DNA from 2 places in the Dermatophilus congolensis genome. Region 1 is predicted to be linked to the other one. Evidence: predicted binding sites of a transcription regulator. Region 1 holds the regulator's gene; the other holds the start of a gene.
The links. The regulator LexA, encoded in region 1, represses DNA repair genes until DNA is damaged. The targets are predictions, from matches to a motif close to TCGAACANNTGTTCGA.
Positions count from the first base shown of each region.

Region 2: the regulator LexA is predicted to act here: its motif matches at 1,593-1,608, upstream of ruvA (Holliday junction branch migration protein RuvA).

Region 1 is NZ_LT906453.1:1,679,249-1,693,748, reverse strand. Features, by position in the region: gene CKV89_RS07240 (glycosyltransferase) at 1-858, opposite strand, end outside; gene CKV89_RS07235 (sugar transferase) at 1,445-2,971, shown strand; gene CKV89_RS07230 (vitamin B12-dependent ribonucleotide reductase) at 3,038-5,878, opposite strand; gene nrdR (transcriptional regulator NrdR) at 6,081-6,575, opposite strand; gene CKV89_RS07220 (hypothetical protein) at 6,939-7,376, opposite strand; gene lexA (transcriptional repressor LexA) at 7,805-8,518, shown strand; gene CKV89_RS07210 (LysR family transcriptional regulator) at 8,559-9,503, shown strand; gene CKV89_RS07205 (DNA internalization-related competence protein ComEC/Rec2) at 9,508-11,925, opposite strand; gene CKV89_RS07200 (ComEA family DNA-binding protein) at 11,922-12,197, opposite strand; gene CKV89_RS07195 (SLBB domain-containing protein) at 12,166-12,951, opposite strand; gene CKV89_RS07190 (DegV family protein) at 13,206-14,117, opposite strand; gene leuS (leucine--tRNA ligase) at 14,114-14,500, opposite strand, start outside.
Region 2 is NZ_LT906453.1:1,859,346-1,873,845, forward strand. Features, by position in the region: gene pdxT (pyridoxal 5'-phosphate synthase glutaminase subunit PdxT) at 1-31, shown strand, start outside; gene CKV89_RS07950 (YebC/PmpR family DNA-binding transcriptional regulator) at 157-927, shown strand; gene ruvC (crossover junction endodeoxyribonuclease RuvC) at 1,032-1,550, shown strand; gene ruvA (Holliday junction branch migration protein RuvA) at 1,675-2,286, shown strand; gene ruvB (Holliday junction branch migration DNA helicase RuvB) at 2,349-3,440, shown strand; gene secD (protein translocase subunit SecD) at 3,883-5,829, shown strand; gene secF (protein translocase subunit SecF) at 5,826-7,058, shown strand; gene CKV89_RS07980 (adenine phosphoribosyltransferase) at 7,179-7,712, shown strand; gene CKV89_RS07985 (RelA/SpoT family protein) at 7,785-10,139, shown strand; gene CKV89_RS07990 (DUF349 domain-containing protein) at 10,220-11,722, opposite strand; gene CKV89_RS07995 (MBL fold metallo-hydrolase) at 11,887-12,591, shown strand; gene hisS (histidine--tRNA ligase) at 12,588-13,970, shown strand; gene CKV89_RS08005 (site-specific tyrosine recombinase XerD) at 13,957-14,500, shown strand, end outside.

The sequences.
Region 1 (14,500 bases):
TTTGGCGTATTCAACGTAGAGCTTGGCCAGGGGGCGGTCGCCGCGGGCCAGTTCGCGGGCGGCGCGCAGGGCGTAGCCGCCGAGCATGGCTCCGCGCATCACTTTGGCTTCGGGGCCGGTGTGGTAGCGCTTGACGTAATTGGTGAAGGAGGCGCCGCGGAGGCGGAGCATTTCTTTGCTGGGTGCTCCGGAATTGCCTGCGCCGTGGGGAACGATGACGTCTGAGCGGAGCACTTCGGCTAGGCCTGCTTCACGGGCGCGGCGGCCGAACGACATGTCTTCGGAGTAGACGTAGAAGGATTCGTCGAATCCTTCTAGGCGGCGGAACTGTTCGGTGCGTACTGCCATGCAGGCGCCGGTTGTCCATTCGACGGAGACGTTTTCGCCCATTTCGGGTTTGGCGTAGACCCCGGCTTTGGGGAAGCGTTTGTGGAGTCCGGCGGCGTAAACGATGGTGCGTGGGACGGTGGGTTCCCATCCGCCGACGCCCATTTCGACTCCGTTTGTAGAGACCATGGTTGCGGCGTGGGAGGCGGCGAGCACGTCAACGGCTAGACCGTCGACGAGGGCTTGCATGTCGCTCATGGTGGGTCGTGAGTCGGGGTTGACGAAGACGACGAAGGGGGCGCTGCTGGTGAATGCGCCTTTGTTGGCGGCGCGGGCGAAGCCGACGTTGCCGCCGTCGAGGTAGCGCACATTGGGGTGTTTTCGAGCCCATTGGTCTAGGCCGTCGATGCCTTGTCCGTTGTCGACGATGGCGATGGGTAGTTCTTCTGGCCATCCGGCGACGAGCTCTTCTACGTGTTCCCTGCTTTTGTAGGTGACGAGGACGACCTCGAAGTCATTCTTCGTGCTCATGTGTCTTCTCCCCTGATCCGGCGAACACGTCCTCGCTTGATCGGCGGCTCACCCCGGTGTGTTGGTAGCCGTTGCGGCGGCCGCGTGACCGTGGTGGGGTGTGCGGACTTGTCGTGCTCGAGATTCTCGTTGTGATTCTTGACGACCTTACCGAGCTGGTTGCTGTGGGGTAAGGCGGGCTGTGCGCATGCCGTGTGGAGTTCGGGGTGTGGGCCGGTGTGTGGGTTGTTTTGTGTTCACCACGCGAGTCGTACCGGTGTGGGGGTGCCGCTAGACTTCGTGGGCAGTTGTCCAGGTCGGGCGCCCGTCTCACACTCCTTTTTAGGTACGTCGTTCTCGAGTGTGGTTGGCCGCCTCTTGCGTTCCCTACGTGAAGGGGGCGTGCTCGGTGCTTCATCGATTGAGAGGGCGTTCCCGCCCGAGCCTCGGCACGAGCGCTATCCGTGGCCCAGCGTGGGGACACGTTCTCGTGTTGAAGAGGGGATCCACGCCGTGGGGGCGTGGTTTTTGGTCGTGAGCGCGATGGAGCGGAGCCGGCTAGGCAGCGGGGGGCCGCTGCGGCGGCGACATTTTGGGGAGGTTTATTTTGTCGATTCACGAACGTGAGTCTGTGCCTGTGCAACACCGCACTGATGCGGGAGTTTTGGGGCATGAGCAGGGCAATGATTCATTGTCTGCCGGTGGCGCTGATCGCGGCGCTGCGCGTGGCGCGTGGTCACGCATGTACCTGCATCGGATTGTTGTGCTGGATGTGATTTCGGCGGTGCTGGGGCTTTTCTTGGCACTGAAAATTGGGCCTACTCGGGATGAGATCGCCGGTGGGTACATTCTGGCTAGTGCCCCTATCCCGTTGGTGTGGGTGGGGATTCTTGCTTTGTGCCACGCCTATGAGCGCCGTTATTTGGGCGTGTCCGATGAGGAGTATCGGACGGTGGGGCGCGCCGTGGTTGGCATGCTGGGTTTGCTGGCTGTGGCAGGAATGTTCACTAAGGGACAGTGGTCTCGGGCGTACATCATCACGCTGCTGGTGTCGTTGTTTGTGCTGGCCTTGGTTAACCGCCGGATCATGCGTTGGTGGTTGCACAAGAACCGCCGCAACGGTCGTTTGATGCAGCGGACTGTGGTTGTTGGTCGTGCTGATGCTGCAGCCGAGTTGATCCGGCAGATTAAGCGCTCCCCCGATCAGGGTTTCGATGTGGTGGCGGTGTGCACTTCTGGGATGGATTCGTCGTGGAATGCCACCTCCGCGATTGAGGGGGTTCCGGTTTTCGGTAGCCCGGCGGAGGCCACTTCGGCTGTGGATTTGTTTGACGCCGAGGTTGTGGCGGTGACGTCGCATCCGGAGTTGGCGGGTAAGTCTTTGCGTCGCCTTACCTGGGCCTTGGAGGAGCGCAATGTGGAGCTGGTGGTTTCTACCGGGCTTCTCGATGTGGCCGGGCCGCGTTTGTCGATCCGTCAGTCTTCGGACATGTCGCTGCTGCATATTGAGCGTCCCGCGGCGACACGGCAGTCAGAGATTTTGAAGAGCATCATGGACCGCTCTATCGCGGCGGCGTTGATTGTTATTTTCTCTCCGTTGCTTATTGGTGTTGCTGTCGCGATTAAGGTGATTTCGCCGGATGGGCCGGTGATTTTCCGTCAGCAGCGTGTGGGGCAGCGTGGTGAGCTGTTCACGATCTACAAGTTCCGTTCGATGGTCCCTGATGCGGAAAAACGTCTTGCTGATTTGTTGAAGTACAACGAGGGCAACGAAGTCCAGTTCAAGATGAAGAAGGATCCACGGATTATTCCGGGTATCGGTAGCTTCATCCGTAAGTACTCGGTGGATGAGTTGCCGCAGTTGTTCAATGTGTTGTTCGGGACAATGTCGCTGGTGGGGCCGCGCCCGCAGAGCCAGGCCGAAGTTGAGCAGTATGAGCCCGATGCGATGCGTCGTCTGCACGTCAAGCCGGGTATGACGGGATTGTGGCAGGTCAGCGGCCGCAGCGACCTTGATTGGGAGCAGTCGATTCGTCTGGATTTGAAGTACGTGGACAACTGGTCCCCGATTGTGGACTTGAAGATTCTGGTTCGTACCTTCAAGGCAGTGTTCGCCAGCTCTGGAGCGTACTAACCAGCCCGTGTAGAAGCACATCTAAAGGGGGGCACCCATTATCGGGTGCCCCCCTTTAGATGTCTGTTAGCTGCAGCCGCTGGTGGAGCCGCATCCTTCGCAGGCGTAGCAGCTGCCCGCTGGGCGCATCTTGGTGCCGCAGGTCATGCACATGGGTGCATCAGCGATTTTGCCTTGGAGTAGTTCCATCAGGTCTGCTGAGGAGCGCACCGGCGCGGTGTTGCGGCGTTGCTCTTTGGCTCCTGAGACCGGTGTTTGTGAATAGTTTTCCAGTTCGCTTTCTTGGGCTTCGTCGCTGTTTTCGGCGAGGTATGACCCTGTTTCTAGGTGCCGGGCACGTTCTTCGGCGGAGTAGATGCCGTATGCCGAGCGGGTGTCGAAGTCCAGATAGTCCAGTGCCAGACGCCGCGCGACATAGTCCATGATCGATTGAGCCATACGAATGTCGGGGTCGCCTGTCATGCCTGCTGGTTCGAAACGCAGGTTGGAGAACTTTTCCACGAATGTTTCCAGCGGAACGCCGTACTGCAGCCCGATGGAGACTGCGATTGAGAAGGCGTCCATCACTCCGGCCAAGGTTGATCCTTGCTTACCGAATTTGAGGAACACCTCTCCTGGCCGCCCGTTTGTGTAGGCAGAGGCTGTCAGGTACCCCTCGGCTCCTCCTACCGCGAATGATGTTGTCGTTGAGGGGCGTCGCCGGGGCAGGCGGGTGCGCTTGGCCCGGTACTCCACGATCTTTTCTGGCGCAGGCTGTTCAGCAGGCGATTGAGGGTCGGTGGTGGAGGTTTTTTTCGCTCCACCATCAGATAGCGGCTGGCCGACTTTGCAGTTGTCGCGGTATACGGCTAGGGCTTTGAGGCCAAGTTCCCAGCCAGCCATGTACACATCGGCGATGTCTTGGATCGTTGCGCTTTCGGGAAGGTTCACGGTTTTGCTGATCGCTCCGGACAGGAAGGGCTGCGTCGCGGCCATCATGCGCACGTGGCCCATGGGTGCGATTGCCCGTGCCCCCATGGCGCAGTCGAACACTTCGTAGTGTTCTCGTTTCAGTCCGGGGGCGTCGATTACGTGCCCGTGTTCGGCGATGTATTCAACGATGGCTTCTACTTGCTCGTCTTGGTATCCCAGGCTGCGCAGGGCGCGGGGAACAGTGTGGTTGACGATCTGCATTGATCCGCCGCCGACAAGTTTTTTGAATTTGACCAGTGAGAAGTCTGGTTCGATGCCGGTGGTGTCGCAGTCCATCATGAAACCGATCGTGCCGGTTGGGGCCAGCACTGAGGCTTGTGCGTTGCGGTAGCCGTGTTCGCTGCCGATACGTACTACGTCTTCCCATGCCTGGTTGGCGGCTGTGTGGATGCTTTGCGCCATCGGCTCGAAGGTGCGCAGAGTGAGACTGGCATCTCGGTGCATCTGCATGACGCGTTGGTGGGGTTCAGCGTTGCGGGCGTAGCCGTTGTACGGGCCGACGATGCCAGCTAGCTCGGCGGAGCGGCGGTAAGCGGCACCCGTCATCAGGGATGTGATGGCGGCAGCGAGGGCCCTTCCGCCATCGGAATCGTATCCGTGTCCGGTGGCCATGAGGAGTGCGCCGAGGTTGGCGTATCCGATGCCTAGCTGACGGAAGTCGCGTGTGGTTTCAGCGATAGCCAAGGTAGGGAAGTCTGCGAAGCAGATGGAGATGTCCATCGCGGTGAATACGAGTTCGACGGTGTGGGTGAATTTCTCCACATCGAAGGTGTCGTCCTCGCGGAGGAATTTCAGCAGGTTCAGTGAGGCCAGGTTGCAGGAGCTGTTGTCTAGCGACATGTACTCCGAGCAGGGGTTTGAGGCAGTGATTCGGCCAGATTCGGGGGTGGTGTGCCAGTGGTTGATGGTGGTGTCGTATTGCAGTCCGGGGTCGGCGCATTCCCAGGCAGCTTTTGCGATGGTGTCGAACAGTGATTTTGCGTCGACTTCTTCGATGACTTCACCGCTCATGCGGGCTTTGAGGCCGTAGGTGGTGCGGTTTTTGACTGCTTCCATGAAGGCGTCGTCGACGCGTACTGAGTTGTTGGCGTTCTGGTACTGCACGGACACGATGTCTTTGCCGCCTAGATCCATGTCGAATCCGGCGTCGCGCAGGGCGCGGACTTTGTCTTCTTCGCGTGCCTTAGTGAGGATGAATTCTTCAATGTCGGGATGGTCGACATCCAGGATAACCATTTTTGCTGCGCGTCGGGTAGCGCCGCCAGATTTGATGGTTCCTGCCGAGGCGTCGGCGCCACGCATGAAGCTCACTGGCCCTGACGCGGTGCCTCCAGAGGAGAGGAGTTCTTTGCTGGAGCGGATACGGGACAGGTTCAGTCCTGCGCCGGAGCCGCCTTTGAAAATGAATCCTTCTTCGCGGTACCAGTTCAGGATTGACTCCATGGAGTCTTCAACGGAGAGGATGAAGCATGCGCTGACCTGCTGGGGGCTGGCGGTGCCGACGTTGAACCAGACTGGTGAGTTGAAGCTGAAGATTTGATGCACCAGGGCGTAGGTGAGTTCGTGTTCGAAGATTGTGGCGTCTTCGTCCGTGGCGAAGTAGCCGTGTTTTTTTCCTGCGGCGACGTACGTCATGACGACTCGGTCAATCAGTGTTTTGAGTGAGGATTCACGCGTTGGTGTTCCCACTGCGCCGCGGAAGTATTTTGTGGTGACGATGGTGCTGGCGTTCATCGACCAGAAGTCGGGGAATTCGACTCCGTGTTGTTCGAAGATTGTTTCGCCGGTTTTCCAGTTTGTTTGGACAACGTCGCGTTTTTCCCATGTCACCTCTTCGTAGGGGTGCACTCCAGGGGTGGTGAAGATACGCGCGACGGTGATTCCTTCCCTGCCTGCGTGGTCTGATTCAGCCATTGTGTCGGTGGTTTCGCTCATACGTCGTTCCTCCCAGACTCGGCTCTTGCGAAGCCGCTCTACTGTTTGCTCGCCCCGAACGCTTGACTATGTCGACGACGCAGGCACAGTGGCGTAGGGCCTCGGGCGCCCGCTGAATGCGGGCATGGGTGATAGCGGCACCAGTTGTTGGCCCGCTGATGGTGAGAAATGTGAAAAACGCGCTATGAAAGCGTGGTGGTGCTTACCCGCTGCCGGGTGGGTCTCCGTCGTCGGTAATGACGCCGTTCTCGTCCTGAGGTTGGCGCAGACGGGCGATCGCAGCCTCGAAGTCTTCGAGGCGCTCGAAATCTTGATAGACGCTGGCGAACCTTAGGTAGGCGACAACGTCGAGGGCTTGTAGCGGTTCAAGGATTGCCAGTCCGATGGCGTGCGCGTCGACCTCAGCGGCGCCGCGCATCCTGATGTTTTCTTCTACGTGCTGGGCAAGTAATGCCAGGTCGTCGTCGGAGACGGGTCTGCCTTGGCATGCTTTGCGCACCCCAGTGACAATTTTTCCGCGACTGAAGGGCTCACTTGCGCCGGAACGTTTCCGTACTGCTAGTGCGGAGGTTTCCAGGGTTGTGAAACGTCTCCCGCAGGAAGGGCATTCTCTTCTGCGCCGGATACCCGATCCGTCGTCAATCGCACGACTGTCGATGACTCGACTGTCGTCGTGACGACAAAATGGGCAGTGCACGTCGCTTCCCTTCCTTGCGTGTTGAGTGTCGATGCTGCCGTGAGGAACGGCCACATCGCGTGGATCCCCGCACGTCCAGGAACGCAGGTTCACGTTCTCTCAATAGACAAAGGCCCACTGAAATAATAGCGATATAAAACCTTTTGCCCATCCACAATATATGGACGATGCCTTACCTGGCGTCACTAGATGTAGTGATCCTATGGGTGCCACTTCTCCGAACAAAAGCTGGAAGGCCGTTTGATACGTCACTTTCCCTATCCCAAGCCCGCAAACACACAGGCCAGCAGCCCACTCACGCGCCTCCAACTCAGGAGCCCAACTCCCCCCACCGGCGTGTCGAAGCTACTGCCCCAATGGATCTCACGGCATGCGTGGAATCCACAAACGCTGCCCCGCACTCACATGCACATCAGCCAAGTCATTGATCTGCTGCAGGATCATCACTGCATCACCAGAAGGAAGCTGCGGCAGGTACTCTCGGGCAACATCTGCCAGCGTTGATTGGTTCTCCGTGACGGTCACCATGCGATCCATCACAATCCCCACCTGATCAAGACCAGTGCACACCATAAAAACGACAAGTGACACCGCAAACACCACCCCCAAAGCCACCACTAAGCGCCCTGTAGATATCGACCACACCGGGCTCGATTCTTCCCGCCCCGAATCCGGGAAGGAAATGACAGTCGCTAACCCCTCACCTGCAGCTGTGGCTCCAGCGCCGACTTCATCATGCCCCCGCATGTCAGCTTGTTCCCCGCCAGCTGATACCGCATGCAGCATATTGCGACCAGTCATCACAAACTCCCTCTCCTTATACCCCAACACCGACTCTGCGCCTGTCGCACGCGAGTCAATGATTCGAATACCTGTTCTATCGAACAAGAGTTCGATAAGAAAAGCAAGGATATTTCGCACACATATTCGATTTACTTAATCCAACTTGACTAACGTGCCCCCTGAGATGAGCTCCTCCTTCTGGGGGGCGCAACACAGAATCCGAACATCTGTTTGAGGAAACCGCCCATCGCCGCCTAGAATTCGAACAACAGCCCCATCTCGCAACTCTCATCGGACTCACGTACACGCCCAATCCAGAGCCCCGAAAAGAGCGGGAACCAGTCAGCCCAAGGTGAAACCCACCTTGCTCTCACCCCCCGACACCGTTCACACGCCCCCTGCGAAATCTCACCTTGTCGGCAGGCGGTGCTAGAGAAAGGATCCCCATGTCCGAGATCCATGAAACCGCCGCCCAACAACGCCCCGGACTCACTGCACGGCAACGCAAAGTTCTCCAGGTCATCCGCGTCTGCGTGGAATCCCGCGGATACCCACCCAGCCTGCGCGAAATTGGCGATGCTGCAGGACTGACCTCACCCAGCAGCGTCTCTCACCAGCTCTCCGCCCTCGAACGCAAGGGCTACCTGCGCCGCGACCCCCACCGCCCCCGCGCCATCGAAATACTCATCGACACCGACCTAGACCTCCCGGACCGTAAAGAGCCCCGCTCCGAGGCCACAGAACCCCCCACGCCAGAAACACACAGCACAGATCTGCACCCCGAAGCCACCTACGTGCCCGTCCTTGGCCGTATCGCAGCTGGGGCCCCGATCCCCGCAAAAGAAGCACTCGAAGACGTCTTTCCCCTACCGCGCCAACTCGTCGGTGAAGGAGAGCTCTTCCTCCTGCAAGTCTTCGGGGACTCCATGGTTGACGCAGCCATCTGTGACAAAGACTGGGTCGTCGTCCGCCGCCAACCCACCGCCAGCAACGGCGAAATCATCGCAGCCATGCTCGACTCCGAAGCAACAGTCAAAACCCTAAAAATCAACCCCGATGGCTCCCGCTGGCTCATGCCACACAACCCCGCCTACAGCCCCATCGACGCCACCCACGCCACCATCCTCGGAAAAGTCACCGCAGTCATCCGACGCCTGTGACCACCCGCGATACCAGTAACGCGACGTTATGATCAGCAACATGATCGACATCGCCGGTTTCCGAGTCATGCACGCCATCGCTGACGCCGGAAGCTTCACCTCCGCCGCCGCTTCCCTGGGCTACTCCCAACCTGCGATCTCACAAATGGTGCGCCGACTCGAACAACGCACCGGAACCACCCTCGTCGAACGCGTAGGCCGCACCGTACGCCTCACCGAAGCAGGCGAAGTCCTCGCCCGCCACGCCACAGCCATACTCACCGCTCTCGAACAAGCCGAAGACGAAATATCAGCCATCGCCGGACTCGAATCAGGACGAGTACGCCTCATGGCTTTCCCCTCGGCATCGGCCGCCATCGTCCCGGCAGCCCTAGCTCAACTACGCGAAACCTACCCCGGCATCACCGTCACCTTCACCGAAGGCGAACCCCCGCAAGCACTAGCCGCCCTGCGCGCCGGCGAATGCGACATCGCTTTAGTCTTCGCCTACGACGGAGCCGGACTACCCGCAGCCGAAGACAACCTCGAAACACTCCACGCCATCGAGCTATTCGATGACCCTGTACACGTCGCACTCCCCCGCCAACACCCCCTCACCAGCAACCCCGTGGTCAACCTCGCCGACCTCACCAACGAAGACTGGATCGCCGGTTGCCCCCGCTGCCGCGGCCACCTCCTGGACTCCTGCAACCTGGCCGGATTCCGCCCCCGCGTCACCTACGAAACCGAGGACTACATGGCCGTACTCGGGTTCGTCGGCGCCGGGCTCGGCGCCGCCCTCATCCCCGCCCTGAACCTCTCCAAAGCCACCCACCCCGACGTAGCCATCCGCAACATCACCCCCCAAAGCCACCGCACCGTCTACGCCGTCACCACACCCGACCTTTTCCGCGTCCCCGCCGTCGCCACCACCCTCCACGCCCTCACCGACAGCGCAGAACAAGCACACACATCACCAGAAATCCCCGCCACCCTCATGATCTAAAACCTCATCTGGTTCGCAGCCCCCGAACCACAACACCCCGGCCACCACCAGCACCCGAAACATGCATCAAGACCGTCCCCGCCTCATCGGTGCGCCACACACTCGCCCCCGAACGCTGCAAATCCACCATCACCGACGGAGCTGGATGCCCATAGGTGTTCTGCGCCCCCACACTAATAACCGCAACTGCCGCCCGCAGATCGCTATACAACCCTGCAGCAACATGCGCCGACCCATGATGCGACACCTTCACCACATCAAAACTGCCTAACTGCCCACTGCCTTCAAGAGCACGACGCACAGCAGCAGTAGCTGCTTCTTCAGCATCCCCCAACAACAACACCCGCATCCCACCAGCTTCAGCGGTAAGAACCAAAGAGCCGTCATTAGAACTAGCGCTGTGCTCACTACGCGGCCACACAGTTCGCAAACGAAGCCCACCCCACACCCCCTCATTGCCCATCACCCACGTCTCCACCGGAATCTGCGCACTCTGGATAATCCGAGTGATCTGTGCAGGACGCCCCCGCGCCTCGGCCGCAGCCGAAACAACCAACCGCTCCACCTTCCGGCCAGCGACCACACCCGAAAGCCCCGCAACATGATCCGAGTCGTAATGGGTCAACACCACCGCCGCCAAGTGCTGCACATCCAACGCATCAAGACAAGCATCAATCAACCGCGGATCACGACCGGTATCCACCAAAACAGTTGACGCACGATCATCACCACGCACAACCAACGCATCCCCCTGCCCCACATCACAGGCAGCGAACTTCCAGCCCTGAGCCCCCTGTCCACCAGGCAACGGAACCCACACCGCGAACAAAGCAACAATCAAGCCCCCACCAGCAAAAACGCTATGACGACACATAACCCCCAAAAGTCGCCGCCACACCGGAACCGTGAACAACACCACCACAGTGAGCACCGCAAACACACCAGCTCCCCACCCCCCTGCCGGCCACGGCACTGTTCCACCAGGAACCACCGCCAACCCACGCGCCACACACGCAATCGCCAACGCGCACACCCCTGGGAACCACGCACACAATGCCGCCAACGACGGAAACACCAACGAGGCAGCAGCCGTAAAAATCCCACCCAGGGTGACCGGGGCAACCAAAGGAGCGGTGAGCACATTAGCCGGGATAGAAATCAGCTGAATCCCTGGGCTCAGCAGAAGCAACACCGGAGCGCACATCACCTGCGCAGCCAACGGAACAGCAACAAGGGGAGCCAGCCAACGCAAAAACCTCGGGAGCTTACCTGCGATCCCCTCAGACCACGAGCGCGCAAACAGAACAATTCCCGCCGTAGCCAGCACCGAAAGCGCAAACCCATAGCTACGGGCCAACCACGGATCGAAACTCAGAAGCAACAAAATGGCAGCGGCCAAAGCAGGCAACGCAGCACCGCGGCGTGAAGCGCTAACACCAACCAGACCAACAGCTCCCATCGTTGCTGCACGCAACACACTTGCATCTGGGCGAGCCACAACCACGAAAAGAGCGACTGCGGCCATACCGAGAAAAGGCCGGACCCGCCGTGGCATTCCGATCAGCCGCATCAAGAAAGCAACACCAAGGAGTACATACGTCACGTTCGTGCCCGACACTGCACTCAAGTGAGTCAAGCCGGTGTCGCGCATCGCCTCAACCAGAGAAGAAGACTGTTGTGAACGATCACCGAGAACCATCGCCGGAACGAGTCCGCGAGCATCCTCAGGAAGAGCGTGAGTAGCCTGACTGAGCCCAGTTCGGACATACGTGGCCACGGCCAAAATCGGATTCGGTGATGGGTGTACCTGCAGTGCGTTCGGGCGGCTCACGGTGGCGACGGCTTTATCTGGCGCAGGGACTTCCCGTAGCGCTCCACGCACCGTAATAGCGTCACCCCAGTTTGCGTGAGCGAGGCGTTGATCAGCGAAAATCCGCACTGGTGTAGCTACCGAAGTGCTTAGCGCATGATGTTCAATCGTTTCGACGTTCATCAAGGCGACATACAGTGCCCCCGAGCCGTTCGCAGAGGGAATTTGTCGTGGCTCTTCGGTGATACGTCCAGTCAGGGCGCCAGTGGCGTGTGTTGCTGCAAGATCGGGGATCGGGCCAGCTTGTCTACGCAGATCATACGCGGTGGCGGTGGCGCACAGAACAAACGTGGCAATGAGAGTCAAAGTGCCGATGCGCGCGATCGAGGTGGGACATCGGCAGAGAAATGCAGCAGCAGGCAGGGCGAGCAGCGCACTGATTAGTGCCGCCCCAGTGGTGAAAGTCCAGTGCGGACCAGCCACGGCTAATACGCTCCACGCGATCACTGCTGGGATAAATAGGCGCAGGTCAGCAGGCACCTCAGTGGCCGAGGAAGGTTTTTCGCGCTTATCACGCAGTGCGCTAAGAAGCAGGTTGGCAACCGTCCTCATACCGTGACGAGTTGGGCAAGTTTAGCGAAGGTCTTTTCACCGACACCGGAGACCTCGTTAAGGTCTTCCACACGCGTGAAGCGCCCGTTATCGGTGCGCCATTTAATGATTTTTCCGGCCATCACCGGACCAACACCAGGCAAAGTTTCCAAGGTAGTTTGATCGGCGCTGTTGAGGTTCACTTTGCCTGCAGCGGTAGTAGAAGTACCTGGGCTGCTTACAGAGGCCGCGGGGGCTGCCTCACCCAGGGCAGCGACGATGATGTTCACCATCACTGAGTGGCTTGGCCATATTGATACTGCGGGCATCGCTTCCACGTGCGAAACCACCTGCGGCCGCAATCGCTTGGCTCGCACGGGACCCCGCAGGCACAGTGACGACCCCCGGTTTGGTGACTCTCCCGGCGACATGGACCGTGATGGCCGCCGGTGTCGTCTGTGACTGTTTATCAGCCTTCCCCGCAGTTCCTAAAGGTGACGGTTGCCCAGCATGGGTGGATGCAGCGGGAACGATGTGCTCTGCTGCTTGACGTTCGGTGAACCACCAACGTGCGAACACCACCGCACACGCCAGCACACCAATGATCAAGGCTCCGATAATCGCGCGGGTAGGGGGAACACTCCTGGCCGTTTGGAGACGTTGCGGAACAGCGAGCAGAGCACGAGTGTCCGTGGCGTGTATGCGCTCTTCGTCTTCCAGGGGTGGCAAACGCCGATGCTGGTTATGGCTCTCCGCAGCTGGGGAGGCAAGCAGAGCGCGCACATTTGGTCGAGGGCTTTTGTTGATCTGCGGTACGTATGGTGTTTTTTGCTGTACATCCCCCATACCTGCTGCTGGGTGCGTGGGCTCGTTGTAACTGCGAGCGCTCTTTGATTCTGCTTTCGCGACGAGTTGCTGCCACCGCTGCTCGACGTCGTTGCAGCCACCAGAGGGTTTCTCTGCTAGATCCCAGTCGTCGATTTGTGAATCCCACTGCTCACGTTCTGACGCCCACTCCAGCTCGAATTCCTCATCAATATCGGACACGAACCCGGCACTAGAGTCAGGGGCATAGCGGGACTCGCAAGCAGCGAAAGCACGGTGAGCACGATGGCGCGAAGGGTGGATTGGCCACGGCGCATTGACTCCACGCGGGCGACTGGCCTCGTGGGCAGCTTGTGCGGTGGGCAGCGGATCGGCAGGAGGCATGCGGTGAAGCTATGCCGAACCAGAACACTCAGATGCAGACAGCACCTGCTGATGTGGAGAACAAATCCCTTCTCAACAGGTTGTGGACGCCCCTACGTAGGCTCTGTGGGCGTTCCTGTAACAAATACCCCAACTGCTCCCGGACCGACATGCACCGCCAACACCTCGTCCACAGGCGCTACCGACACCGAAGCAACGGAGATGCTCTGCGTTATCAACGCTTGCGTGAGTTTTTCTGCCAACAGATCGGCACGCTCGGTGGCATCAACATGTTGCACCGTCACCGTGACCGGGCCTAGAAGCTGTCTAGCGCGCGAAACCGCTAACTCAATCAGGCGTGAAACAGCACGTCCAGTAGTTCTGAGTTTTTCCACGGGCTCGATGTGCCCGTCTGTGAGCTGAAGAATCGGTTTCACTGACAAGGCTGCCCCAAGGAACGCCGCAGCAGCACCAATCCGCCCGCCCTTACGCAGGTTCTCCAAAGAATGCACATAGAAAAACGTGGACGTCGCATCGGCAACCGCGCGAACAATACCGCGAGCGGCCTCACCAGCTTCCTGCGGCGATAGCCCAGCGACAATCGACGCTGTGTGGCGCACCGCGTTCCCCAACCCGGCGCCAGCCATTGCGCTATCGATGACGTGCACAGGCACCGATGCCGACCGCGCGGCCAACAATGCTGCGTCACGCGTGCCAGATAGCTGGGAAGATAAATGCACCGAAACGATGCCCTGCACACCACGAGAAGCCAAGTTTTCGTAGCAGGTGAGGAACTCCCCCGGTGAAGGACGTGAAGTACCGGTGGTTTTAGCTGCAGCCGCAGCCATCGGGAAAGATCCTTCACTATCTGCGGTGATCTCGTGCCCATCAGCCAGGACGTGCAATCTGACCACCCCGATACCCAACTGCCTCTGCTCAGCAGCAGACAGCCCGGCAGTGGAATCTGTCACCACAGCAATGCTGCGGCCACCGGCCACCGGGCTGTCAGTGCTGCGAGCTGTCACTGAGCGACGATGTTGACCAGGTTCGGGGCACGCACAATGACCTTGCGGACTGTTTTGCCCTCAATCAGTTCAGCGATGCGCGGCTCGGCGAATGCTGCCTTCTCCAGGTCAGCTTCACAGATCGAGGGGTCAACCTCGATGCGTGCCCGGACCTTACCCAGCACCTGAATCACCGCGGTCACCGAGGCCGCAGCCAGGAGCGCCTCATCAGCTTCAGGGAACTGCGCGTACACCACTGAATCGCTGTGCCCCAGGCGGTGCCACAACTCTTCAGCAATGTGCGGAGCCACTGGCGCCAACATCACTACCAGCGTTTCAGCAGCCTCACGCGGAGTATGTGCCAGCTTGGTGAGAACGTTGTTGAACTCGATCAACTTGGCGAT
Region 2 (14,500 bases), 180 kb from region 1:
GCACTTCATCAACCTCGTCCAAGCAAGCTAAACAGCCCACCCCACTCTGAAGGCGCAGGCCACTACACGACAGATGGGTACGATAGTTCGGATCTGGATGCGATCGATACCGACAAATCCGCGGGCACTCCGTTCCGATTTTCGAGGAGACAACGTATGAGCGGTCACTCCAAGTGGGCGACTACCAAACACAAGAAAGCGGCCATCGATGCCAAGCGCGGCAAGCTGTTCGCCAAGCTGATCAAAAACATCGAGGTCGCGGCACGTACTGGCGGCGGTGACCCAGCAGGCAACCCGACACTGTTCGACGCCATCCAGAAGGCTAAGAAGAGCTCGGTCCCCAACGACAACATCGACCGCGCCGTCAAACGCGGATCCGGTGCAGAAGCAGGCGGCGCCGACTGGCAGACCATCATGTACGAGGGCTACGCCCCCGGCGGTGTCGCAGTCCTGATCGAGTGCCTGACTGATAACCGCAACCGCGCCGCCACTGAAGTGCGCGTGGCACTGACCCGCAACGGTGGCTCCCTAGCTGACCCGGGTTCGGTTGCCTACAACTTCGAGCGCAAAGGCGTCGTCATCGTCCCCAAGGCGCAAAAAGACGGCGAGGCAACCGAGGACTCCCTACTGGAGGTCGTCCTCGAAGCTGGCGCTGACGAGGTCGAAGACTTCGGTGACAGCTTCCGCATCATTTCCGAAGCCAGTGACTTCGTTGCCGTCCGCACAGCCCTGCAAGAGGCCGGCGTGGACTATGACTCTGCCGAAGCGGAATTCGTCCCGAACCTGCAGGTTCCGCTCGATCTCGAAGGTGCGCGCAAAATGTTGCGTGTCGTCGACGCCCTCGAAGACAGCGACGACGTGCAGAACGTCTTCGTTAACGGAGACATCTCACCTGAGGTGGCCGCTCAGCTCGAAGACGAAGACTGAGCACACTTTCTGCGCACACGCGTGAATGTGTGAGAGCGCCAGGTGGCTCATTAAGACCTCCTGGCGCTCTCACACATGTAAAGAACAAACGAAGAGGAGCAGCGGTGCGAGTTCTGGGAGTAGATCCAGGATTGACCCGATGTGGTGTAGGCGTAGTCGACGGTGCTCCTGGAAGACAACTGCGCATGGTTGCGGTAGGTGTAATCCGAACCCCCACTGGCGATCCGATTCACGAACGGCTCAATTCTTTGGCTGGTCAACTCGATGAGTGGCTCGATCAATACCAGCCTGAATCAATTGCCGTGGAACGAGTTTTCGCCCGCAATGACGTGAGTACGATCATGGGCACTGCACAAGCCAGCGCCATCCCTATGCTGGCTGCAGCCCGAAGAGAAGTGCCGTTAGCACTTCATACACCCAGTGAGGTTAAAGCTGCGGTTACGGGAAATGGGCGGGCCGATAAAGCGCAGGTGACAGCTATGATCACTCGGATTTTAGCTCTGAACGCTCCTCCTAAACCCGCTGATGCGGCGGATGCCTTGGCGCTAGCGGTGTGCCACGTGTGGCGTGGGGGAGCGGCGGCACGTATTGAGCAGGCAACAAAGCGGGCGCAAGGGCGCTGAGAGGCAACGTTTTACCTTCGGTGGGATGCGGTAGCGTTGCAAGCGAACACATGTCCGAATATGTGCCTTGCGTTCTCCGGTGGCGTGAGGTGCCCGACGCAAAACAGCACGGTTTAGGAGAAGCATGATCGCCTCGATCAGCGGCACGGTCATCAGTGCAGGGCTAGATCAGGCTGTGATTGTGGTTGGGGGTGTGGGGCTACAGGTGCGCCTCACTCCTGCCACCGCGGCCTCACTGCGAGTTGGAGAACAGGCAGAGCTGGCCACGACCCTAGTGGTTCGTGAAGATGCGTGGACTTTGTACGGATTCGCTGATGCGCAGGAGAAAGAAATTTTCGAGGTTGCGCAAAGCGTCAGTGGAGTGGGCCCCAGGATGGCGTTGGCCATGCTGGCGGTGTTCACACCTGCCCGGCTGGCGACAGCGATCTCTGCAGGAGAAGTCGCTGCTTTGGTGAAAGTTCCTGGCATCGGTAAGAAAAGCGCCGAACGAATCATTTTGGAGCTGCGCGAAAAGATGACGGCACTCGGCCTTGACGAAAACGCCCACCATGAAGAGCCCGCTGCCAGTAGCAGTGATGAACCGGCCTGGAACGGTTCAGTATCTGAAGCTCTCATAAGTCTGGGCTGGTCTGCCAAACAAGCTGAGGCAGCCCTGGGGCGAGTAGCGAAAACCGTGGATGCTGATGCTCCCGTGGGGGTCGCTTTGAAAGCCGCGCTGCAGGAGCTCAGCCGGTGAGCCCTTTAGGAGAGCACTCGGCAGACCCGTGGGACGACGGCTCGTATGACGCATCACCACGCATCGTTGACCCCAGCGCACACGTGGATGAAACCGGTGACGAACGCCAGATCGAAGCTGCGCTACGCCCGAAACGGCTTGCGGAGTTCCCTGGTCAGCGTCGCGTCCGTGACCAGCTAGGCCTTGTTATTGAAGCTGCTAAGCGTCGGGCCTCCAGCCCGGACCACATTCTTTTATCTGGGCCGCCGGGGCTGGGTAAAACCACGCTTGCCATGATCGTGGCCTCTGAGCTTGGCGCCCCTATCCGTATTACGAGCGGGCCAGCTATCCAGCACGCTGGGGACTTGGCTTCCATCCTGTCGTCGCTGACCGAAGGGGAAGTGCTTTTCCTCGACGAAATTCATCGTATGGCCCGACCCGCTGAGGAAATGCTCTATCTAGCGATGGAGGACTTCCGTGTCGACATCATCGTTGGGAAAGGCCCAGGCGCTACGGCAATTCCGTTGGAGCTGGCACCTTTCACTGTGGTGGGGGCCACCACGCGGGCTGGTTTGCTGCCCGCTCCTTTGCGTGATCGTTTCGGGTTTACTGGGCATCTTGATTTTTATGACAGTGGCGAGCTCCTTGCCATTGTTCGCAGGTCAGCGAATCTTCTTGATGTCGAGGCAACTGATGAAGGTCTTGCCCAGATAGCTGACCGCTCACGTGGCACCCCTCGGATCGCTAATCGGCTTTTGCGGCGGGTGCGTGACTGGGCACAGGTGCATGGAAGCGGTGTGCTCGATGCTGATGCTGCTTGTGCGGCGTTGGAGTTGTTTGACGTTGACAGTCGCGGGTTGGATCGTCTTGACCGTGCTGTGCTGGATGCGTTGTGTCGTCGTTTTGGAGGTGGACCTGTTGGGGTCGCGACATTAGCTGTCGCGGTGGGGGAAGAACCAGACACTGTTGAGACCGTTGCAGAACCATTCCTGGTACGCGAGGGACTCATGGTGCGTACAGCACGTGGTCGGGTTGCTGCTTCAGCGGCCTTTGAGCATTTAGGAATCCCTGTTCCTGATAATCCGGCACTGTCTATGCCCGGTGCGCAACGGAACTCAGGATCGGTTCCAACCGTCGAGAATGATCAAGGCGGCTCAGGTATAGGACGGCTATAGGAGACTGACACACACCCCCACGAGTCGCGCGCTTGGACACATCGACGCGTCACCTAGACTCGGAGGGCGCAAAGGCGCTCTCACCGTGCGCAACCGGACACTCCACGACCGTGGCGCGACCCCGGGGGAACGGTCATCGTGACTCCGTAGAAGTGCAGGCGTGGTGAGTCCGTCCATGTGTACGGTGCAGCACCGCACGACAGTGTGCACCGCTCGGTGCGTGCCATCCGTGGAGGCGTATCCGCTGATTCGCTTGATCGGCGTCGATGCTCGTCTCAGCCTGACCGGCTCGTACGGCTGGCCAGCGAACGCATAACTCCACCAGAACAACGAGGACGATTCATGCATAGGATCCGGAACCGTCGGGCCCGCCCGGCGCCGTGGACGCGCGACTCGCTCGATCACTCGAGTGATCGCAGCAACTCGGTGAGCAGGGGGCGTCGTGGCGAGTGAGGGATCAAACGTCGGGGTTGAAAGCGGAGCGCGCCGCACCAACACCCGACCGGCACACAAACGCGCCACCTCTGACCTGGTGATATGTACTTTCATATCGCTTGGTTTGGTGGTACTGCTTGCTTTGTCCGCCACGATGTGGGGTGGGCAGTGGGCTCCCAAGCTGGGTCTGGACCTTGAAGGCGGTACGCAGATGATTCTGCAGCCGCAAACACAAAATGGGCAGACCGTCGATCAACAGCAGCTTGATCAAGCTGTTGACATCATCCGTGCCCGTGTTGACGGGCAAGGTGTGGCTGAAGCTGAAGTCTCTACGCTCGGAAACAACGTTGTTGTCTCTGTCCCGGGCCGGATGACTAAGCAGCAGGAGGACGGCCTTCGCGCCAGTTCACAGATGGCATTCCGTCCAGTACTGGGCATGATCCCTGTCCAGCCGCCGGGTGCTACCCCCTCGCCGACACAGAGCCCAGCTCCCAGCGGTTCTGCGAGCAGTCCACCAGCAGCCAAGCCTGGTACAACTCCCGCCCCGTCTGGGTCGCCTTCAGCTGCTGCGACTCCCTCGGCGTCCACTCCTGCTGGTCGCCCTAAGGCAGCCGCTGCTCCTGCGCCGGCACCGAAGCCGACTACACCAGCGCCTACGACACCTGCTCCTACGGGTAGCGCATCTCCTACTGCAGCTCCAACGGGTAAGCCCACTGGTGCCCCCACCGGTAAGCCGACGGCACCGGCTGCGCCTCCTACGATCACTGCAGATGTGCGTAAAGACCCAACCAAGCTGATCGAGGCAGCTACCTCAGAGGGGTGGCTCACCCCCGAGCTCCAAGAGGAGCTGAAGCAGATCAACTGCCAGAAGCAAGAAGTGACTAAGCGTCCTGACCCGAACAAAGCCACCGTTGCTTGCGCTAGCGATGGTCAGAGCTTGTACGTTCTGGGACCGACAGTGATGGACGGTAACAACATCGCTGATGCTTCTTCAGGTATGGCCACGAACCCGCAGACGGGACAGCCCACCGGTGGTTACGAAGTCCAGTTGAAGACGCACGATGACTACGTCCAGGCGTACGCGACGATTTCTGGATACATGGTCAAGCTGGGTCAGCCGCGTAACCAGTTGGCAGCTGTCCTTGACAACCGGGTTATTTCGGCACCGTATTTCTCTTCTGCCATTACCGGTGGTCAGGCTTCGATTTCCGGTAACTTCACTGCTGATCAGGCCAAGTTGCTTGCTGATCAGTTGAAGTTCGGTGCGCTTCCGATGTCTTTTGAGGTGCAGAGCACCGATAACGTCTCTCCGACCGTGGGTGGCGACCAGCTGCGCAACGGTCTGATTGCCGGTCTGCTTGGTCTGATTCTCGTTTTCGTGTACTTCCTGTGGCAGTACCGCATCACCGGTTTGGTTGTGGTCTCTTCTGTGCTGCTCGTGGCGGCGTTGACCTACATCATCTTGACCTTGCTCGGTTGGGGCTACAACCTGCGCCTCACCATGGCTGGGGTGACGGGTGCGATTGTTGCGATTGGCACTACTGCGGACTCGTTCATCGTGTACTTCGAACGTGTTCGTGATGAGGCTCGAGAAGGTAAACGCCTGGCAGCAGCGGTTGAATCCGGGTGGCTTCGGGCGCGGCGCACGATCCTTATCTCGGACAGCGTGAACCTCATCGCGGCTGTTGTTTTGTACTTGCTCGCAGCGGCGAACGTGCGCGGATTCGCGTTCATGCTGATCGTGACGACACTGCTGGACCTTTTCGTGACGTTCCTCTTTACGCATCCGCTGCTGACGCTGCTGGCTCGTACGAAGTTCTTCTCTTCTGGCCACAAGTTGTCCGGCTTCGACCCGAAGACTCTCGGCACGGATGCTGGATATAAGGGTGCTGGACGATTCGTGCCGGGTCCGACTGCGGGTGCTGCCCGCCCGACCGGAGGTAGCCACGCATGAGCAAGCTCACCGATTTCGGAAATGACCTGTACACGGGTCAACGTTCAATCCCGTTTGTGGGGAAGCTGAGGCTTTGGCTTTCTATCTCAGCGGTTTTGATGGTGATCGTTGCGTTGGGTGTGGGGCTTCGTGGCCTTAACCCCGGTATCGAGTTCACTGGAGGGTCGGACTTCCGGGTTTCTGGTGTTGCCGACACGCAGAGCTATGACACGAAAGCTCAGGCTGCAGTTAAGGGTGCTTCTGGCATCGATGTCGCTTCTTCGACGGTAATCAGTGGGAACACGGTCCGTATCCAAACGGAGCGGATGAAAGATGACTCGGTTCGGCAGGTTAGTGCCGCGCTTGCGAAGACTTTCGGTGTTCCCGTCGAGAATGTGAACTCTTCGGTTGTGGGTCCTTCGTGGGGTGAGTCTGTCTCCCAGCAGGCGATCCAGGCTCTCGTGGTCTTCCTCGTCATTGTTTCGTTGGTGCTGGCCTTGTACTTCCGTACGTGGAAGATGTCGTTGGCTGCGCTGATTGCTTTGGCGCACGACATGATCGTGACGGTCGGTATTTATGCCTTGGCCGGTTTTGAGATCACGCCAGCTTCGACTATCGGGTTCCTCACTGTTCTCGGATATTCGATTTATGACACGGTGGTTGTGTTCGACAAGGTTCGTGAGAACACTGCCGAGGCAGCCAAGACGGGGCGTCAGACGTATTCAGAGGCCGCGAACTTGGCGGTGAACCAGACGCTCATCCGTTCGATTAACACCACGATCGTGGCTTTGCTGCCGATTCTTGCGGTGTTGGTGATGGGCTTCACGGTGATCGGTCCGGGAACTTTGCTGGACTTGTCGTTGTCGCTGTTTGTCGGTGTCAGCGTGGGCGTGTACAGCTCCATCTGTATTGCGACACCGTTGTTGGCGCATTGGCGTGAGAAAGAGCCTGCTATGCGTGAGTTGTCGGTGCGTGCTCGCAAGCGGCGTGAGCAGCTTGAGCAGCAGGGTGTGCGCGTGGATGCTCGCGGCTATGTTGAGCAGTCCGTAATGGCGGATCAGTCAGCTGGGGATGCCCCAGCCCCTGAGCCGGTTCCGGCGCGTACGGGTGCGTTTGAGCGTCCGGTTCCTTTGGCTTCGGATCAGGAGGTCGGTCCGCAAACGATGACTGGCCGTTTGATTCACCCGTCGATGTTGCAGGAAGAGTCGAAGGGTAAAAAGAAGAAGAGGTTTGGTCGCAAGTCTCGCTGATGTGAGTAGGTGAGATGGCGTGAGGGGCACACCGTTTGGTGTGCCCCTCACGCCATCTCACGGGGTTGTTGGGCAAGTGCTGGGGATGGGGGTGGGGGTTGATGGTTTAGGCTCACGTTCGTGTCACAACGCACTGATCTGGCCCGCCTTGTTTCTTCTCGTCTGGTTGATGTGGAAGATTTCCCTTCTCCGGGTGTCCTTTTTAAGGACTTCACCCCTGTGTTAGCTGACCCTGAGGTAATGCGCGCTGTGGTGGATGATGTTGTTGCGCGTTTTTCGGGTGAGGTGGATGCGGTTGCGGGCGTGGAAGCGCGTGGCTTCATGTTGGGTGCGGCCTGTGCTGTAGCGATGGGTGTGGGATTTGTTCCGATTCGTAAGGCGGGCAAGCTTCCACGGGCTACGTTCAGTGCGGAGTATTCGCTTGAGTATGGTTCGGCAACGTTGGAAGTTCATCAGGATGCCTTTTCCCCTGGGGACCGGGTGTTGGTGATGGATGATGTGTTGGCTACGGGTGGTACGGCGTTTGCTGCGTGTTCGTTGGTTCGGCGTACGGGTGCCAGTGTCGTTGCTTTCGACACAGTGGTAGAGATCGCTGCGTTGGGGGGGCGGCAGCGGCTAGTTGATGAGCAGGTGCACAGCCTTCTCGTGGTGTGAGGGGCGCAGAGCGAACACGGTGTGAGGTAGTGAAAAAAGGCGACGGACAGTCAGGGGCACTATTATTTCTTCATGAACGACACTCCGGCCCGAACGCAGCAGACGCCGCCTGAATCTCATTCGGTTGCGTCCTCCTCGTCCGCGGGTGGGTGGATGCGGGCACGTTTGGCGTGGTGGAGCACGCCGCGTGGTTCTGTGACTCCAGCGATTGAGCCGTTGGTTCGTGCGGTGCGTCAGGCGCATCCGAAGGATGATATTGCATTGATTGAGCGCGCTTATGAGGTGGCTGAGCGGGTTCACAGTGGGCAGTTCCGTAAGAACGGTGATCCGTACATCACGCATCCGATTGCGGTGGCGAGCATTCTTGCTGAGTTGGGGATGACGTCGACCACGATCGCGGCTGCTTTGCTTCATGACACGGTTGAGGACACTGATTACAGCCTTGAGGAAGCTCGAAGCGATTTCGGGGAAGAGATCGCGATGCTTGTTGATGGCGTGACGAAGCTGGACAAGGTCACGTACGGCGATGCTGCGAAGGCTGAGACGGTACGAAAGATGGTCATCGCGATGTCGAAAGACATCCGGGTGTTGGTGATCAAGCTGGCTGACCGGTTGCATAACGCGCGTACGTGGAAGTACGTCAGTGCCCAGAAGGCGCAGCCTAAAGCGAAAGAGACGTTGGAGATTTATGCGCCTTTGGCTCATCGCCTTGGCATGAACACGATCAAGTGGGAGTTGGAAGATCTTTCTTTCGCGACGCTGTATCCGAAGGTGTATGACGAGATTGTGCGGATGGTGGGGGAGCGGGCACCTGCGCGGGAGGAATATCTGGCGAAGGTGAAGGATCAGGTGAGCTCTGATCTGAAGAAGGCGGGGATGGATGCCACGGTGACGGGGCGTCCGAAGCACTACTACTCCGTGTATCAGAAGATGATTGTGCGGGGTCGTGATTTTGATGAGATTTACGACCTGGTGGCTGTGCGGGTGTTGGTGGACACGATTCGTGATTGTTATGCGGCTGTGGGTGCGGTGCATGCGCGGTGGACGCCGATGCCGGGGCGTTTCAAGGATTACATTGCGATGCCGAAGTTCAATCTGTATCAGTCGTTGCATACGACGGTGGTGGGGCCACAGGGAAAGCCTGTGGAGATCCAGATTCGTACGCATCAGATGCATCAGCGGGCTGAGTATGGGGTCGCTGCGCATTGGAAGTACAAGGAGAAGTCCGGTGGGGTGCCGAGCAGTATGGCCCAGCCGGTGGAGAACGGTCATACGGATTTGGATTGGTTGCGTCAGGTTCTGGATTGGCAGAAGGAGACGCGTGATCCTGGCGAGTTTTTGGATTCGTTGCGGTTTGAGATCAATAGCCGCGAGGTGTACGTGTTTACGCCTCGGGGTGAAGTGATTGGTCTTCCGACGGGTGCTACTCCGGTGGATTTTGCGTATGCGGTGCATACCGAGGTGGGACATCACACGATTGGGGCTCGGGTTAATGGTCGTTTGGTGCCGTTGGAGAGCCGTTTGGAGAACGGTGATGTCGTTGAGGTTTTGACGAGCAAGGTTGATGGGCACGGCCCTTCGCGGGACTGGATTGATTTTGTTAAGTCGCCTCGGGCGCGGAACAAGATTCGTGCGTGGTTCACCAAGGAGCGTCGTGAGGAGTCGATTGAGCGCGGCAAGGATGAGATCACGAAGGTGATGCGTAAGCGTCATCTTCCGTTGCAGCGGTTGATGACGGCGCAGATGCTGGAGTCTATTGCTACGGGGTTGGGGCAGAAGGACATCAGTGGTTTGTATGCCTCGGTGGGGGAGAGGAATATCTCTGCCGAGTCGGTGGTGGATCGTATTGTTCGCTCGCTTGGCGGTGAGGAAGGCGCTTCGGAGGATCTTGCTGAAGCAACGATTCCGGGGGCGCGTAACACTGGTCCTGCTGATGCGGGGGGCACGGATTCGGGTGTCACTGTTGTTGGTGTTTCGGATGTGTGGACGAAGTTGGCGCGTTGTTGTAGCCCGGTTCCTGGTGACGACATCATCGGGTTTGTGACGCGGGGTAAGGGGATTTCGGTGCATCGCCGGGATTGCCCGAACGCTGATTCTTTGTTGGCGCAGCTGGAGCGGATTCGTCAGGTGCAGTGGGCGCCGAGTTCGGCGAGTGTGTTCCGGGCGCAGATTGAAATTGAGGCGATTGATAGGCAGGGGTTGTTGGCGGAGATCACGAGTGTGATCACGGATCAACGTATCGGCATTGTGGAGTCTAGTGCGCGGTCAACGAAGAACGATCACATGGCGTATATGAAGTTCACGTTCGAGATGGGGGATGCGAGCCATCTGGACCATATAGTGCGTAATTTGCGTCGGATTGATGGGGTGTATGACGTGCGTAGGGCATTGGGGTCTCAGGCTAGGGGGCATGGTCAGCGGCGGTGATTCGGCTGTGACGTAAGTAGTGCGGGTTATCCATTGGAGATAACCCGCACTACTTACATCTATGTGGTTGTTTTAGCTGATCAGCGTCCGAATTCGGCGAGTCCAGCTTGTGCTTGTTTCAGCCATTGTTCGCGCGCTTCAAGGGCTTCGCGTGCCTTGGCGATTTTGGCAGCGTCGCCGCTTTCTTCGGCGCGGGCAAGGGCCTTGCGGTATTTCGCAAGTTGTTCTTCTGCCTGGGCTGCGAGGCTGGCCGCGCGGGCGACGACCTCGGGGTTACTGGATGCCCACTTCTTGTCTCCGGCTTCGCGGATGGCTTGTTCTACGCGACGCATGCCTTTTTCCATGCGGTCGATGTCGGCGCGTGGAACTTTGCCTGCAGCGTCCCATTTGTCTTGCAGGACGCGTAGTGCAGCTTTAGCTTTCTCGACGTTCTTGACCGGCAGAAGCTTGTTGGCTTCTTCGAGGAGTTGTTCTTTGACGACGAGGTTGGCTTTGAACTGTTCTTCTTCGGCGGCGCTGACGGCATCTTTGGCGTCGAAGAATGCGTCCTGGGCTGCTTTGAATCGCTTCCACAGAGCGTCGTCGTCGGAGCGGGAAGCCCGGCCTGCTTGGCGCCAGCGGTCCATGAGGCGTTTGTAGGCCCCTGCAGTGGCTCCCCAGTCTGTGCTGTCTTTGAGCTTTTCAGCTTCGGTGACGAGCTCTTCTTTGCGTGCTTTGGCTGCGGCTTGTTCTTGCCCTAGCTGGGCGAAGTGGACGCGGCGCATCTTGTCGAAAGAGTTCCGTGAGGAGGACAGGCGCTGCCAGAGGCCTTGTTCGGTTTCACGGTCAATGCGGGTGCCTTGCCGCTGTGCTGTCTTCCATTCGTCGAGCAGTTCGCGCATGCGGGCGCTGGACTGCTTCCACTGGATTTTGTTTTCGGGCTGGGCGGCGATTTTTTCGGCCTCGGTGACAATTTCTTCGCGGCGGGCGATGGCTTCGGCGCGGGCGATGGCTCGTTGTTCGTTTTCGACGGTTTTGCGCGCTTCGATCGCGGTTGCGATGGTTTCGATGCGGTTGTCGAGGGCGACGAGGTCGCCGACGGCGTGCAGGTCTTTGACAGCTTGGCGAAGGTGGTTGAGGCCTTCTTGGGCTTCTTTGGCGGCGAGGTCGGTTTGGGTGACTCGCTGGTAGAGCAAGTCTGCTACTGCTGCGACTTCGTCGAATTTGCGGGCGAAGTAGGCGATTGCTTCTTCTGCGGTGGCGCCGGGGTAGGAGCCCACGGGGCGTTCGCCTTCGGGGGTGCGGACGTAGACGGTGCCGTCTTCGTCGACGCGGCCGAAGGAGGCGGCATCGCCGGTGGATAGTGTGGTCGGCATGCCCTCGATCCCGGGCTGGAGTGCTGGGGAGGTGACCGCGGTGGCGGGGGTTGCCACTTCTTCGGGTGCGGTTTCCTTCGGCGCTTCAGGCGAGGGGGTAGGGGTTTGCGCTGCCTCGTTGGTGTTTTCCGAGACAGGTGTTTCCGCAGTGGTGTTCTCGGACTGCTCGGTAGCGGGAGCGCTCTTGTCGATGTCGGACACGGCGATGGCCTCATTCTTCGTAGACACCGGCTTGATGCCGGTTCGATGGAAACGTCGCCTACCACGATACGCACGGTTTGGCGTGGAGCGGTCATCTGGTTGGGGCCTAGTGGGGGTTATGGGGCGTGTGTCACGGGGGATTGGTGGGGGCGGGCTGCTGCGTATTGGCTGGAGGGGGCTAGGGTGATGGGGTGTTCGTTGTGGGTTTTTCTGCGCAGGCTTTTGGCACTAATTGTTTTGTTGTTGCGCCGGATAAGGGTGAGGAGTGTCTCGTTATTGACCCTGGTTTTGGGGTTGAGGGTCAGCTGCGTGAGGTTGTGGATCGGTATCGGTTGCGTCCGGTGGGGTTGTTGGCCACGCATGGGCATTTGGATCACACGTATTCGTTGCCGGTGTTGTCGCAGCAGGTGGGGGCTCCGGTGCGGATTCATGGGGCGGATCGGTATCGGTTGGCGGATCCGGCGTTAGCGTTGAGTGCGGATTTGTTGTCGATGGTGGAGCAGCAGTTGGGGTTTGGGGTGCAGTGGGTGCAGCCGCAGGATGTGGTTGAGGTCGACGGTGGGCAGGTGGTGTCGTTGGCTGGGTTGGAGTTTGAGGTTGTGCATGCTCCGGGGCATACGGAGGGGTCGGTGTTGTTCCGTTTTTCTGGGGTGCCGCAGGGGTTGGCGGCTGATGTTGAGGTGGATCACACAATTTTTAGTGGTGATGTGTTGTTTGCTGGGAGTATTGGCCGCACTGATTTGCCTGGTGGTGATGGCCAGTTGATGCAGCGGACGCTGCGTGAGATTGTGCTGGCGCAGTCTGATTCTGGGCTTGTGTTGCCTGGTCATGGTCCAGCAACGACGATCGGGCATGAGAGATTGACCAACCCCTACCTGCAAGGACTGCACTCATGAGTATGAAGGTGACGCCGATTAGCGGCTTTCCGGAGTTTCTTCCTGCCGACCGTTTGGTTGAGCAGCATGTGTTGTCTGTGATCGCTGAGACGTTTCAGTTGCATGGTTTCGCGAATATTGAGACACGTGCGGTGGAGCCGGTGTCACGGCTGCTCGGTAAGGGCGGTGATGCAGATAAAGAGATTTATGGTGTTTCTCGGTTGAGTGCTGATCCTGGTGATGCCGATGAGGTGGATCCGTCTCGCCGGTTGGGTTTGCACTTTGATTTGACGGTGCCGTTTTCGCGGTATGTGTTGGAGAACGCGGGCAAGTTGCAGTTCCCGTTCCGTCGGTATCAGATTCAGAAGGTGTGGCGGGGTGAGCGGCCGCAGGATGGCCGGTTCCGTGAGTTTGTGCAGGCGGATATTGATGTGGTGGGGGCAGGGGAGCTGCCGTTCCACTATGAGGCGGAGATGCCTCTGGTGATTGTTGATGCGTTTAGTAAGTTGCCGATGGGGCCGTTCCGGGTTCAGGTAAATAACCGGAAGATTCCCGAGGGTTTTTATTTGGGGTTGGGGATTGCTGCTGAGCAGGTGGTGACGGTTCTTCGGATTGTCGACAAGATCGACAAGGTGGGGCCTGAGGCTATGGTGGCGATGCTGGTGGAAGCTGGCCTGTCCGCGGAGCAGGCGGATAAGTGTTTGGCGTTGGCTCAGATCAGTTCGACGGACTTGTCGTTTGTGGATCGGGTGCGTGAGTTGGGTGTGGAGCACCCGACGTTGGATAGCGGTCTTGAGGAGTTGGCTGCGGTGGTGGAGGTTGCTGCGCAGCAGGCTCCGGGTGTGGTGGCTGCGGATCTGCGTATTGCGCGGGGGTTGGATTACTACACGGGCACTGTGTATGAAACGCAGTTGATTGGGCATGAGTCGTATGGGTCGATTTGTTCTGGTGGCCGGTATGACTCGTTGGTTTCTGATGGGCGGACGACGTATCCGGGTGTGGGTATTTCGATTGGTGTTTCGCGGTTGGTTGCGAAGCTGCTTGCTGATGGTGATGTGGTGGTTTCGCGTCCGACGACGACGTGTGTGTTGATTGCGTTGAATCAGGATGAGGATCGTTCGCGGGCGATGGGTGTTGCTGCGGCATTGCGGTCGCGGGGTATCGCGTGCGAGGTTGCGCCGAAGGCTGCGAAGTTCGGCAAGCAGATTAAGTACGCGGATCGTCGGGGTATTCCGTTTGTGTGGTTCTTGGGTGCGGAGGGCGAAGATGGCGTAGTTGCGCCGGATTCGGTGAAGGATATTCGCAGCGGGGAGCAGGTGCCAGCGCAGGCGCAGTCGTGGTCTCCAGCGGCGGAAGATGCGCGCCCGATTGTTTCTGCCCGAGTGATTGAGGGGGCCTGACCTGCAAACGGGGCCTATTGAGCGTTCTGGGGAGGGGGATGAGCATGTCCTCCTCCCTGGGCGTGTGCCGTCGGTGGAGCGGGCGGTGCGGGTGTGGCTGGATCATTTGCGGGTTGAGCGGGGGTTGGCGTCGAATACGTTGACTGCGTATCGGCGGGATTTGGGTAAGTACGTGGAGTTTTTGGGTGGGCGTGGGGTGCAGTTGCTGCGGGATGTACATACCGCGGATGTGGTTGATTTTGTGTCTGCGTTGCGGCAGGGCGAGTTGGGGCGGGTGTCTTCGCTGGCTTCGACGGGGCGGATTCTTGCGGCGGTGCGCGGTTTGCATGCGTATGGGGCGGCTGAGGGGTGGTGTGTGGATGATCCGGCGGTGTCGGTGCAGCCTCCTGCGCCGCCGGCACGGTTGCCGAAGGCGTTGTCGGTGGATGAGGTGGCGCGATTATTGCAGGCTGTTGCGGTTGTGGGTGATGGTTCGGCCTCGGATGTTGCGTTGGGGTTGCGTGACCGTGCTTTGTTGGAGTTTTTGTATG